DNA from 3 places in the Paenibacillus sp. FSL H3-0469 genome. Region 1 is predicted to be linked to each of the others. Evidence: predicted binding sites of a transcription regulator. Region 1 holds the regulator's gene; each other region holds the start of a gene.
What was found. Region 1 encodes Rex, which represses fermentation and respiration genes when NADH is low (regulators of the CRP and FNR family bind a similar motif). Its sites were predicted from a motif close to TTGTGAAATATTTCACAA; they were not measured.

Region 1 (3,810 bases):
GAAGCAGGCCAGCTGGTGGCGCGCCTGCAGCCGGGCAAGAAGCCGAAGGATTGGGAGGAGTTGGCTGCCCTTGAGAATACACTGAACCTCAGTCTAAGCGACATCATCCGTAAGGGTGACAAAATGCTCAGTGAGATGCGGGACACGGACAGCCAATCCTCCTCGGACAGTCTTGTGACTGATATCGGCGGCTTATTCAAGGATCTGGCATCCATCAGAGAGCAAATCCGCTTCTTCATGAGCCTGAACGATGAGAATATCGTGTATTGGCTGGAGGGAAGCGGTAATTATAAAGGTAAGTCGCTGCAAATGTATGCCGTTCCTGTAGATGTCAGTACCCAGCTCAGGGAGCTGTTCTTCGACAAGAAGAAAAGTATTGTCCTGACCTCGGCCACCTTATCCGTGGATAAGTCCTTCCAGTTCATGATCGATAATCTGGGCCTTGGTGAAGCTGCGGAGCAGGGGCGTCTGATGACTGCGCTGCTTCCTTCGCCGTTCAAGTACCGTGAGCAGGCGCTCCTGGTCATTCCCCGCGACTTCCCGAGCGTCAAGGGAAGTATAGGGGATGCCCGGTTTGTGGACACGCTTGTACATTCCCTTGCCGAGACTGCTGTAACTACAAGGGGCCGGATGCTGGTGCTGTTCACCTCCTACAAGATGCTGCGGCAGGTGTATGACCCCCTGAAGGAAGCACTTGCCTCTCAGGATATCGCGGTGCTCGGACAGGGTGTGGAGGGCGGCAGCCGAAGCAAGCTGATCCGCCGCTTCCAGGACAGCCCCGCTTCGGTCCTGCTGGGTACCAGCAGTTTCTGGGAAGGGGTGGATATTCCGGGAGAAGCATTGACCTGCCTGGCGATTGTCAGACTGCCGTTCCAGCCGCCGAATCACCCGCTGGCAGAAGCGAAGTCGGAGCTGCTTCAGGCACAGAAGAAGAACCCGTTCATGAAGCTGTCCGTGCCGCAGGCTGTCATCCGCTTCAAGCAGGGCTTCGGGCGGCTGGTCCGCACGGCGCAGGACCGGGGCATCGTAATTGTGTATGATACCAGAGTCATTGAATCGTATTACGGAAAGTACTTCCTGTATTCACTCCCCGGTCCCAAGATGGAGCATATGCTCACTGAGCAGATGGTCCCGAGAATTGCCGAATGGCTGGATGACGGCGGGGTTTCCTAATTCATCTGCTATTGCTATTATTAATAAGTCATGATTCACCTGAAGAGCCGTTCCCGCCCTGTCCTGCCGGTCCGGCAGGCGGGGGGCACGGTTGCTATAATTGTACGGGTCTAACACAACTTTTAAGGAGGAGAATACATGAAATCGGATAAAATATCGGAGGCCGTCGTGCGCAGGCTCCCAGTGTACCTGCGTTTCCTGAACGATCTCCAAAAACGTGAAATCTCCACAGTCTCTTCTCAGGAGCTGGGCCAGAAGCTTGATCTGAATCCCGCCCAGATCCGTAAGGATTTGGCTTATTTCGGTGACTTCGGCCGGAAGGGCATCGGCTATGATGTATCCTATCTGATTGAGAAGATCCGCCATATCCTGAAGCTTGACCAGCAAATTAATGTTGCACTGGTTGGAGCCGGTAATCTCGGTCATGCCTTATCTAACTACAACGCTTACTTGAAGGATACGATGAAGATTACTGCGATCTTCGATGCTTACCCGCCAAAGGTGGGCCAGCAGATCAACTCGCTGGTTGTGCAGCCGATGGAGGAGCTAAGCAGCACCATCCGCTCGCAGGGCATCCGGATCGGGATTATTACCGTACCTGACAGCGAAGCCCAGAATGTAGCTGATATTCTTGTGGACTCCGGCATCGAGGCGATTCTGAACTTCGCACCGGTTATTCTCAAGACGCCTGCCAATATCCGGATTCATGCCGCAGATTTCACCACAGATCTGCAGAGCCTGGCCTATTATTTGCATGATGGAAAGGATGAAACTGAAGATGAGCAGTAAGATCACGATAATCAAGAACGGGCACTTTCTGGTTCCGGGCAGCGATAAGCCGGTTCTAAGCGGGTATATGACCCTTGAGAATGATCTGATTACTTACATAGGTGAAGCTGAGCCGGTAGTGGACGATGGCGCTCAGGTCGTAGACGGCAGCCGTCTGCTGTTTATGCCTGGTCTGGTCAACACCCATGGACATACTGCCATGTCACTGCTGCGCGGATACGGCGACGATATGGTGCTTCAGACGTGGCTGCAGGAAAAGATGTGGCCGATGGAAGAGAAATTCACTGGTGATGATGTATATTGGGGAACCTCATTGTCCGTACTGGAAATGCTGAAGGGCGGCACAACCACCTTCCTCGATATGTATGATCATATGGACCGGGTAGCGGAAGTGACGGAGCAATCCGGTATTCGGGCGGTGCTGATGCGCGGCGTGATTGGGCTGTGTCCGGCAGAGGTACAGCAAGCGAAGCTCGCTGAGGCCGTTGCTTTTGCCCGTAACTGGCATGGCAAGGCTGACGGCAGAATTACGACCATGCTCTCGCCGCATGCCCCGTATACCTGTCCTCCAGAGTTTTTCATGAAGTTTGTGCAGGCTGCGCATGATCTGGATCTGCCGATGCATACCCATATGTCCGAGACGCGCCATGAAGTGGAGCAGAACGTGGCCGACTACGGTCTTCGTCCGGTCGCGCATCTGGAGAAGCTCGGCATGTTCACCCGTCCTTCGCTCATTGCCCACGGCGTTCATCTGAACGATGAGGAGATTGGAATTCTGGCCCGCCATAACGTTGGTGTGTCGCATAACCCAGGCAGTAACCTGAAGCTGGCGAGCGGTGTTGCGCGTGTTCCTGAGCTGCTGCGAGCCGGGGTTAAGGTCTCTTTGGGTACAGACAGTGCAGCAAGCAACAACAATCTGGATATGTTTGAAGAGATGAGGCTGGCGGCTCTGATCCATAAGGGCGTAAGCGGTGATCCTACAGCCGTACCGGCTCCTGAGGCGCTTCTGATGGCCACGGAGTACGGGGCACAGTCTATTTTCCTGAGCGGGGTAGGACGGCTTGCAGCAGGGATGAAGGCCGACTTCATCGCACTTGATATTGACCAGCCGCATATGCTCCCGCATACCGATCTGCTCTCCCATGCCGTCTATTCGGCCAGCGCCAAGGATGTAGAGCATGTATGGGTGAACGGCCAGCAGGTTGTGAAGCATGGACAATGCCTGACACTTGATGAAGAAGCCATCCGCCGCAAAGCACAGGAGACGTTCGAGAGCCTGCTTAAACGGTAATTCAGGGGAACGGGAAAGGAAGCAGCGTGGTGAAGAAGAAGAGGAGAAAATGGATCTGGCTGGGGATTACCGTGGTGCTGCTCCTTCTGTTCGGACTAAGCCAGTTCTATGCCTACATTATGAAGGACCAGTGGAACGAGCGGAGTGAGGCCAAGGAGCTGGCCCGGGCGCGTGCCGGACTAACGGAGGTAACCAAGGCTCAGAAATCCGTCTGGAATGAGAATGAGATCTACTGGGTGCTAACCGGCAAAAACGAAGCCGGGACCGATCTGATGGTGTGGGTCCGTTTCACCTTGGAGGGCAAGCCTGCCGGTGGCGACAACGGCCTGTATGCTGAAGAGCTGAGCAAAGGCACCTCAGAGGAGAAAATGCGCGGAATCATAGCCGATCAGCTGCCTGACGTGAAGATCGAACGGCTGCTGCCCGGTGTATACAACGGGGAATATGCCTGGCAGCTATTTTACAAAAAAGACGGGCGATTCTATTACAACTTCTACCGCTTCAAGGATGGCAGCGCCATCGGTGAGGGGTACAGTCTGCCGAACCGCTAAGCTAAG
Region 2 (3,810 bases), 2.8 Mb from region 1:
TCGATCCGCAGATTATTGAGCGCAGCAGTCTGCTGTATGCCAGTACGCCGGAAGATGTTGCTATGCTGAAGCTGGAGAATGAGAATCTGGTGAAGCACGGCTTCGATTCGGAATTCTGGGAGGAGGAGAAGATCCGTGCCCATTATGCCTTCTCCAAGCCAGGTGCGCTATATTCCAAAGGAGATGCGGAGACGAATCCGCTGCGCACCGTACACAGCCTGATTCATAAAGCGCACTCCGGCGGAGTCCGGGTCTATGAGCATACCGAAGCCCTTCATTATGAGTACAATGAAGACGGCGTGATCTGTCATACCGGGCAAGGGCGGATTTTTGCCAAGAAGGTTGTCTTTGCTATGGGGTACGAGACCCAAGAGATGAAGAAGGACCGGGGAGCAGAGCTGATCAACACCTATGCCATTATGACCGGGCCTCTGCCCCAACTTCCGAAATGGCATGAGCAGAGTCTGCTCTGGGAAACGGCCCGGCCTTATCTGTATTTCCGGACGACTCCGGAAGGCCGGATTATTGCCGGCGGCAAGGATGAGCAGCTTACCAGCGTGGAGCGGCGTGAGGTTAGGGTTCTCTCCCAGTGTGAGCGTCTGGTCGAGGAGGTTACAGCCCTGTTCCCGGAACTGCAAGGAATCAAGGCTGAATATTCCTGGGGAGCGGTCTTCGGCTCCACCCATGACGGGCTGCCTTATATGGGACCGCACCCTGAGTTCCCGCACTGCTACTTCATTGAAGGCTATGGAGGGAACGGCACGGTCTACAGTATGATTGCCGCCGAGCTGCTTGCAGATACGCTGGCCGGCAAGAGCCGCCCGGAGCTGGAGCTATTCTCGCTGACACGGTCGCCGAAGCCTGCGCCCTCCCCGGCGATACAGCCTTAGAGCTGCAACATAGAAAGGGATGCCCGCATAGCCTGATGGCTGCGGAGCATCCCTTTTTGTGATTGAACACTTATGGTAATTAACGATATATAGAAGAAGAATAGCTTATTGCGCTTTTACAAATTCAGCCGACTTGATCCCTGCCTGCCGTCCGAAGATAATAATCTCGGCTACCGAGTTACCGCCGATGCGGTTCTCGCCGTGCAGCCCGCCGACCACTTCTCCTGCCGCGAACAGACCCGTAATCGCCTTGCCGTCTTTGTTCAAGACCTCAGTGTTGGTGTTGATCACCACTCCGCCCATCGTATAGTGAATCCCAGGGCCGATCTGAATCGCATAATACGGAGCACCGGACAGATCATTATCCATACCGGTAGTTCTGCCGAACTCGGCATCCGACTTACTCTTCACCGCACTGTTCCATGTATCCACGGTAGTTTTAAGTGCAGCGGCCGGAACCTTCATCTGATCCGCCAGTGCCTCGGTGGTATCTGCGGTCTTGACGACACCCATCTTGATGTATTGATCTACCGCCTTGACACGGGATTTCACTCCGGCGTCGAACACGAGATAAGCGGATTTCTCAGGAAGTGTATTAATGGAAGCCGTCACCTTGTCACGGGTATCCATCTCATTGCCGAAGCGCTTACCCTCAGCAGATACAAGAATAGCTCCTTCGCCCCGGACCGCTTCACCGATCAGGTAGGATTTCTCCTGCTGTACGGTCGGGTGAACCTGAATCTGATCCAGGTCGACTGTAGTTCCGCCAACCTTCTCAATCATAGCAATGCCGTCGCCTGTGCTGCCAATCTGGTTGGTCGTTACCAGTCCTTGCAGATCCGGGCGAACCTTGGCAATCAGCTCTTTGTTGGCACCGAAGCCGCCTGTGGTTACAATAACTGCTGCTGCGCTGATCGTTTTGTCATCGGCCTGGTTGAACAGCACCTTCACGCCGTTCACCTTACCATCCTGTACCGTAAGCTCCTTCACATCCGCATTGACGAACAGCGGAATGCCCTGCTCCTGAACATTGCGGACAAGTCCGGCTACAAGATATTGTCCCACGGCCGAGCCGTCCTCCGGACGATGGGTACGCTTCTCCTTCATACCGCCGGTAATTGTAATATTGTTCAGGCGGATTCCGATGGAATCGAGCCAGTCAATGGCACCTGCGGATTGATCCACGAAGAAGTGCAGCAGCTCCTTATTGTTCGTATCATGTCCGCCCTTAAGGGTCTCTTCATAGAATAGTTCGTTGCTGTCTTCGATGCCCTGCTCTTTCTGGAACTTGGTCTGCGAGGCATTCATCCCCGAGGAGGATTTAGTAGTATTGCCGCCGGCTACCGGCATTTTCTCTAAGATGACCGGGTTCATGCCGGCCGCTTTGGCTTCCAGCGCAGCAGACATTCCCGCACCGCCTGCGCCGACGATGACGATATCATATTTATCTTTTAACTGATCGTACGGAGTATAGCTCGCTTCGGATGCTCCCGACACGGCCTCTGCCTTCTCTGTTGGTGCAGTGGTTGCTGCCGGCTCTGTAGCCGTGCTGCCCGCTTCCTCGCTCTCATTCTTGCTGTTGCCCGCATTGTTGTTTCCGCAGCCTGCAATCACCAGCATCACGGAGAGAATGAGGATAAGCGCCGCTGTTAATCTCTTATTCATGTGAGTTGTGCCCCCTTGTGCATATTTTCACAATTATCATAGCGCCAAAGAAGCGGTTTGTGGAACCTTCCGTAAGTTATTAAAGAGTTTTGTAACTAAAGTAACCAGGCGTATGGACCCTAAATGTTCACACGCCCTCCTCCTCCTTCACCTCATAAGGCACATCCACGATAAAATGCGCACCTGATCCGCAGCCGGCGGCAAGCTCAAGATGACCCCCAAGTTTGTCTACACTTTTCTTCACCAGATATAGGCCGATTCCCCGCTGTTCCCCCTTGGAGGAGTACCCCTGAACGAAGATCTTCTCCTTGAGTCCCGCCGGAATTCCCGGACCGTTATCGCTTACCTCGCATAGCAGCCGCCCCTCTTCATATTGAAAAGCAAGCTCCACCCGCTTCACGGGTTGCCCGCAGAGCTCCCCCAGCGCCTCCAGGGCATTATCCAGCAGATTGCCGGCAATCGTAATCAGTTCATGAATCACCTGCGGATCAGCCGGCTCCGGCAGATAGCTGTCTCCGGTCAGCACCAGCTCCATCCCCGCTTCGCGCGCCCGGCTCAGCTTGCCCAGCAGGAATCCGGCCAGCACCGGGTCCTTGATCTGTCTCGTGATCGCCCCGATCTCCTTCTGGTAATTGTTTACCGTTCCCAGAATATATTGCTGCAGCTCATCATACAGGCCCATATGGGTCATGCCCATAATGACATGCAGCTTGTTCATGAACTCGTGGGCACCGGAGCGCAGCGCTTCTGCATAGACCGAGACTCCCGACAGCTTCTCCGCCAGCACAGCCAGCTCGGTCTCATCCCGGAAGGTGGCAATCGCGCCAACAATGTTACCGTTCACCCGGACTGGCAGGCTGTTCACTAATAAAGAGCTGTCTCCCAGCTCCAGCTCCTGGTCCTGTATTCCCTCTCCCTCAGCCAATACCCGCTCCAGACCCAGCTCCGGCCAAAACTCGGCAATCTGCCGGTTCATCGCGCTCCCGCCAATCCCCGCTGCCCTCAGAAGCCGCTGCGCCTCCATATTAAGGATGGTAATCCGCGCCTGTTGATCTACGGCAATAATTCCCTCGCGCGTGGATTCCAGCATCGCACTGCGTTCCTGGAGCAGCTTGGAGATGTCCTCCGGCTCCATCCCGAACACCATCCGCTTGATCTGGGCCGCCAGAATGAATGCTCCTCCCGCTCCAAGCAAGGCTCCCGAGACCAGAATCGCAATAATCGTCCACTCATTCAGCAGGACCAGCCGCTCGAC
Region 3 (3,810 bases), 260 kb from region 1:
AGAAACTCTGATTTCTTCAATAACTTTACCTGATAGAGAAATTATACTGTCCCCCATTCCATGGCAAGTGTGACCACAGTCACACCTTATGTGAATTTTTTCACACAAGTGAATATGATTGCTCCGTTCTTATATAGGACAACTTCTGGCGTGAATCCAATAGGAATATTATTCAAAAAAACGGATACCCATGCAGTTTCGCACAGTTATCCGTTCACTTATTTCAGTACCAGAGAGATCTCCAGCTTGTCCTGCGGACTGAGCTTCATGTCCACTCCATTGCCGAGCAGCCCTTTATCGTTGACCTTCAGTCTCCATTCCTCGCTGCTGAGCGGGGTATAATCCATCACAGTAAGCACCGTCCGGTTATCTTCGGCAAGCCGGACCATACCGCTGTTCTTGAGCAGTCCCTTGACGGACATATCCTGCATAAAAGAAAGCACATGCGAATGTGTCAGCTCCGGCTGCTCGCTCCCCCCGTTCACCGTGACGATGACAGGCTGAAACATCTTTCCGGTTCCGGCAGGCCCTGCTGACATCGTAATGGCCGAACCCGGTTCCAGGGTCGTATTCAGCTCTTGAACCTTCTTGCCGTTTACCTGAATCTCCCAGCTCATATCCTGACCCAGGGAGACCTTATTTACTTCAAGAATATTAGGGCCATCCGCTGAAAATGTAACAACACCGCTCTTCTTGAACAGCTCTATTATTGAATTTCCAGGCACGTAAGCTTCGTTAAGCAATCTGGCCGAGCTTCCGGCCATTTCACTGTCACCCACCATGACTGAAAAGGTTAATCCCTGGCTTCCGTTACTGCTGCCGCCATTCCCTGATCCCAAGCCACAACCGCTTGCCGCGGTCAGCAAGAGCAGGCACAGCATTAAGCGCATCCATTTCGTGGACATTCCACGGCACCGCCTTCATATGTATTTTCCCGGACTCTTTAAGGATAACGCATAGAGGAAGGGTTCTCAAATCATTTCTGCCGGCAGAAAAAGTAAAAAGTCCCCGAAGGGACTTTTACCTTACAGCAGGTCCTATTGATAACGCAGGAACAGAATGTTGTTCTCCAGATGCACGTGCTCGAAGGTCATGCCTTCCAGTTCTTCAAGGCGGGCATATGTCAGTCGATAAGTCGTGCAGGCATGTGCAGGCGGTGTGTAGTCATTAGTTACTCTACGCAGCTCACGCAGAATCTCTCCGGCCCCGTCATGCTCTGCTTCCAGATTATGCAGCAGTCCGCGCAGCTCCGCAAGTCCTTCTTCAGTTGGATTCTGAGTGTAAGCCAGCATCTTAGGGAATTCGCTCTCTTCTTCCTTCGCCGTGTGCTGCAGCAGCTCTTCACGCAGCATATTGAACAGGCGGTGCATTTCTCCCAGATGCGGTGAATCCTCACCATGAACGCGGAATACCTTGGTTACATTTTGACTGATTAACGGAAGCTCTTCACGCAGATAACGGTGATGCTTGTTCACAATATAATTCACCAGCTCCTCTGAAGAAGCCTCGTTCCAGGCGGTGTCTTCTTCCAGAACGGGGTGCTGCTCCTGCAGCTTGTTCAGCTCCTGCACCATTGCTGCCGGGTCAAGACCCTTCTCGGCAGCGGCTTCAGCCAGCGGCTTTGCGCCTCCGCAGCAGAAATCGATCCGCTGTGCTTTGAAATAATCTGCTGCTTTGGGGAACTGCAGAACAATATCTCTGACCATTGCTTCCGGGGTGAACCCGGGATGAATTGTTGTATCGTTTAATTGATTGGACGCCATGTTGGCCCCTCCTCAGGTTAAAATGTAGGTTTGTGTTTCTTTTCACTTCTACACCTTATCACTGGCCTTAGGCGGAACTTGTGATTGTACGCACTGAATATAACAAATTTTAATGAACGTGAAATTTAAGTATTTCAATGTAAAATATACTAGACATTTTGTTTTATATATTTTACAATATGCGTGAGGTGAGGGAATGGGGAAAAACTTAAGGCTCAAAGCCTCCAGAGCGGCAAAAGACATGTCGCAAAAACAGCTCGCAGATGCCGTGGGGGTCACAAGGCAGACGATTATCGCGATTGAGAACGGTGATTACAACCCCACCCTGAGGCTGTGCATTGACATTTGTGTAACACTCGGGAAGACGCTGGATCAACTATTTTGGGAGGGAACGAAGGATGAACAGAACGAACCTGGATGAGAGACAACTGCAGAAGCGGCACAAGGCGGGGAATCAGGCATTTCTTTTGATGGCATTCTTATTGCTGGCAGACATGGGGCTGCAAAACTACGGAATGAAGTGGCTGGAGTATCCGCTCAGCAATTACGCAATTTTCATGCTGGGTGTAGGCTCCTATCTGGTAAGACTGATCTGGAGCGGTTCATATGTGGGACCGGGCGGCGGGCAGAACGGAGTGAACGGGAGAAGCATTGCGGGTGCAATTCTGGCCATAGTGGTGGCGGCCTGTATCCTTATCGTTACCTTCGTGAATCCAACCGCCGCCCAATCAGCAGCTGACAGCGGTGCGAACGGGAAAGTGATTCTGATCATTTCTGTTACAGCAGGACTGATCATCTTAAGCACTGTATACTTGATCCGGCGGAGGAATAACCGGGCGGAGTAGAGCGGTTAATATCAGGAAATCCAAACTGGGCGCTGGCCGGAAGTCCAAATGTTCACCGCAGCGACGGCCTGGCTTCAAGTTCAACTCTTTTTTTCGAGTTTCATCTTTTTTATTGAACCGTCGCCTGCATATAAGTCCGCTTGCCCTGCGCATCCTTCAGGTAGGGGCCAAGTCCGGCGAACCTTGAATGATCCACATATACACCCGTCATCCATCTGCCTTCGGTCAGGCCGCCGTTCCACTGCAGCACCAGATCGGGGGCAGAGATCCATTCCTGATACACCCTAATGTTCTTGTCCTTATATTCTTTGGCTGGTTTGTTCAATTCGCTCAGCGGCGCCGGGGTCAGATAGGTTGGCACGAAGTATACAGAGATTAGCTCCATATCCTCCTCACTTAGAAAAGCCTCCTCCCCCAAGTAAGGCTGAAGCAGCCGGGTGTTCTCGTACATAGACCAGATTACAGCTTGAAGTACCATGCTCTGGCTAATTCCATTATGAAAAGTAAAACGGCGCTGAGCATTTGAGCCATTCCCTCCCCTTGCCGTTACAGGCTCCAGACAATGACGCTCACAGCCGATGCATTTCCAGCCGGACGGGCCTTGAATCCATTTCTGAAACACACTCCCGCTGTCATTGTCCCCTTTATATAGCGAAGAAATGATCTCATATGGCACGCCGATCCATGCATCCCACAGAGAATCCGGGAGATGGTTATGAAGCATGAACAACACCTTGTCATAGATTAGCTGTACTTTAATCGAAGCAGTCTCCAGTTCGGCGACATCCTTTTTTCCATAGGTTATTTCCCGGGAAAACAAGGTGATGGTCATGGTCCTCGCTCCTAAAAGTTGTGTAAGCCCTCCGCTTCCTTCCATCAGCATCGTCCAAAACACATCCTGTAAGCATCCGCGCTGCCATATAACCCTGGGCTTTTCCTACTTTTGTTAACGCTTCCACACATCCGTAATATTTAGTATGTTCTATTATATTACACAGGTGGGGCCTAAGTGCAAGGTTTATTTGGGCAAAATCCGCATAAATAAGCAGAACTGCATATGAAAAGCCCCTTACCCGGATACCGGACAAGAGGCTGTCATCAAATATATTACGGTACTGCTACTCCACCCAGCTCTCGGCCCAGGTCTGGATTTGCTGCATGACCGGCTCAAGCGCACGGCCCTTCACTGTTAATTCATACTC

Region 2: NSS83_RS28780 (flavocytochrome c) is a predicted target of Rex. The motif match lies at 2,571-2,588, and genes of this name have one in related genera.
Region 3: ric (iron-sulfur cluster repair di-iron protein) is a predicted target of Rex. The motif match lies at 1,794-1,811, and genes of this name have one in related genera.

Annotation. Positions count from the first base shown of each region.
Region 1 covers NZ_CP150302.1:1,674,572-1,678,381, reverse strand. Annotated here, with positions in the region: gene dinG (ATP-dependent DNA helicase DinG) at 1-1,173, shown strand, start outside; gene NSS83_RS07365 (redox-sensing transcriptional repressor Rex) at 1,312-1,962, shown strand; gene NSS83_RS07360 (amidohydrolase) at 1,952-3,253, shown strand; gene NSS83_RS07355 (DUF5590 domain-containing protein) at 3,283-3,804, shown strand.
Region 2 covers NZ_CP150302.1:6,605,445-6,609,254, reverse strand. Annotated here, with positions in the region: gene NSS83_RS28785 (FAD-dependent oxidoreductase) at 1-890, shown strand, start outside; gene NSS83_RS28780 (flavocytochrome c) at 996-2,555, opposite strand; gene dcuS (DcuS/MalK family sensor histidine kinase) at 2,683-3,810, opposite strand, start outside.
Region 3 covers NZ_CP150302.1:1,938,072-1,941,881, forward strand. Annotated here, with positions in the region: gene NSS83_RS08640 (hypothetical protein) at 219-905, opposite strand; gene ric (iron-sulfur cluster repair di-iron protein) at 1,038-1,733, opposite strand; gene NSS83_RS08650 (helix-turn-helix transcriptional regulator) at 1,960-2,184, shown strand; gene NSS83_RS08655 (DUF6773 family protein) at 2,162-2,608, shown strand; gene NSS83_RS08660 (hypothetical protein) at 2,718-3,440, opposite strand; gene NSS83_RS08665 (helix-turn-helix domain-containing protein) at 3,727-3,810, opposite strand, start outside.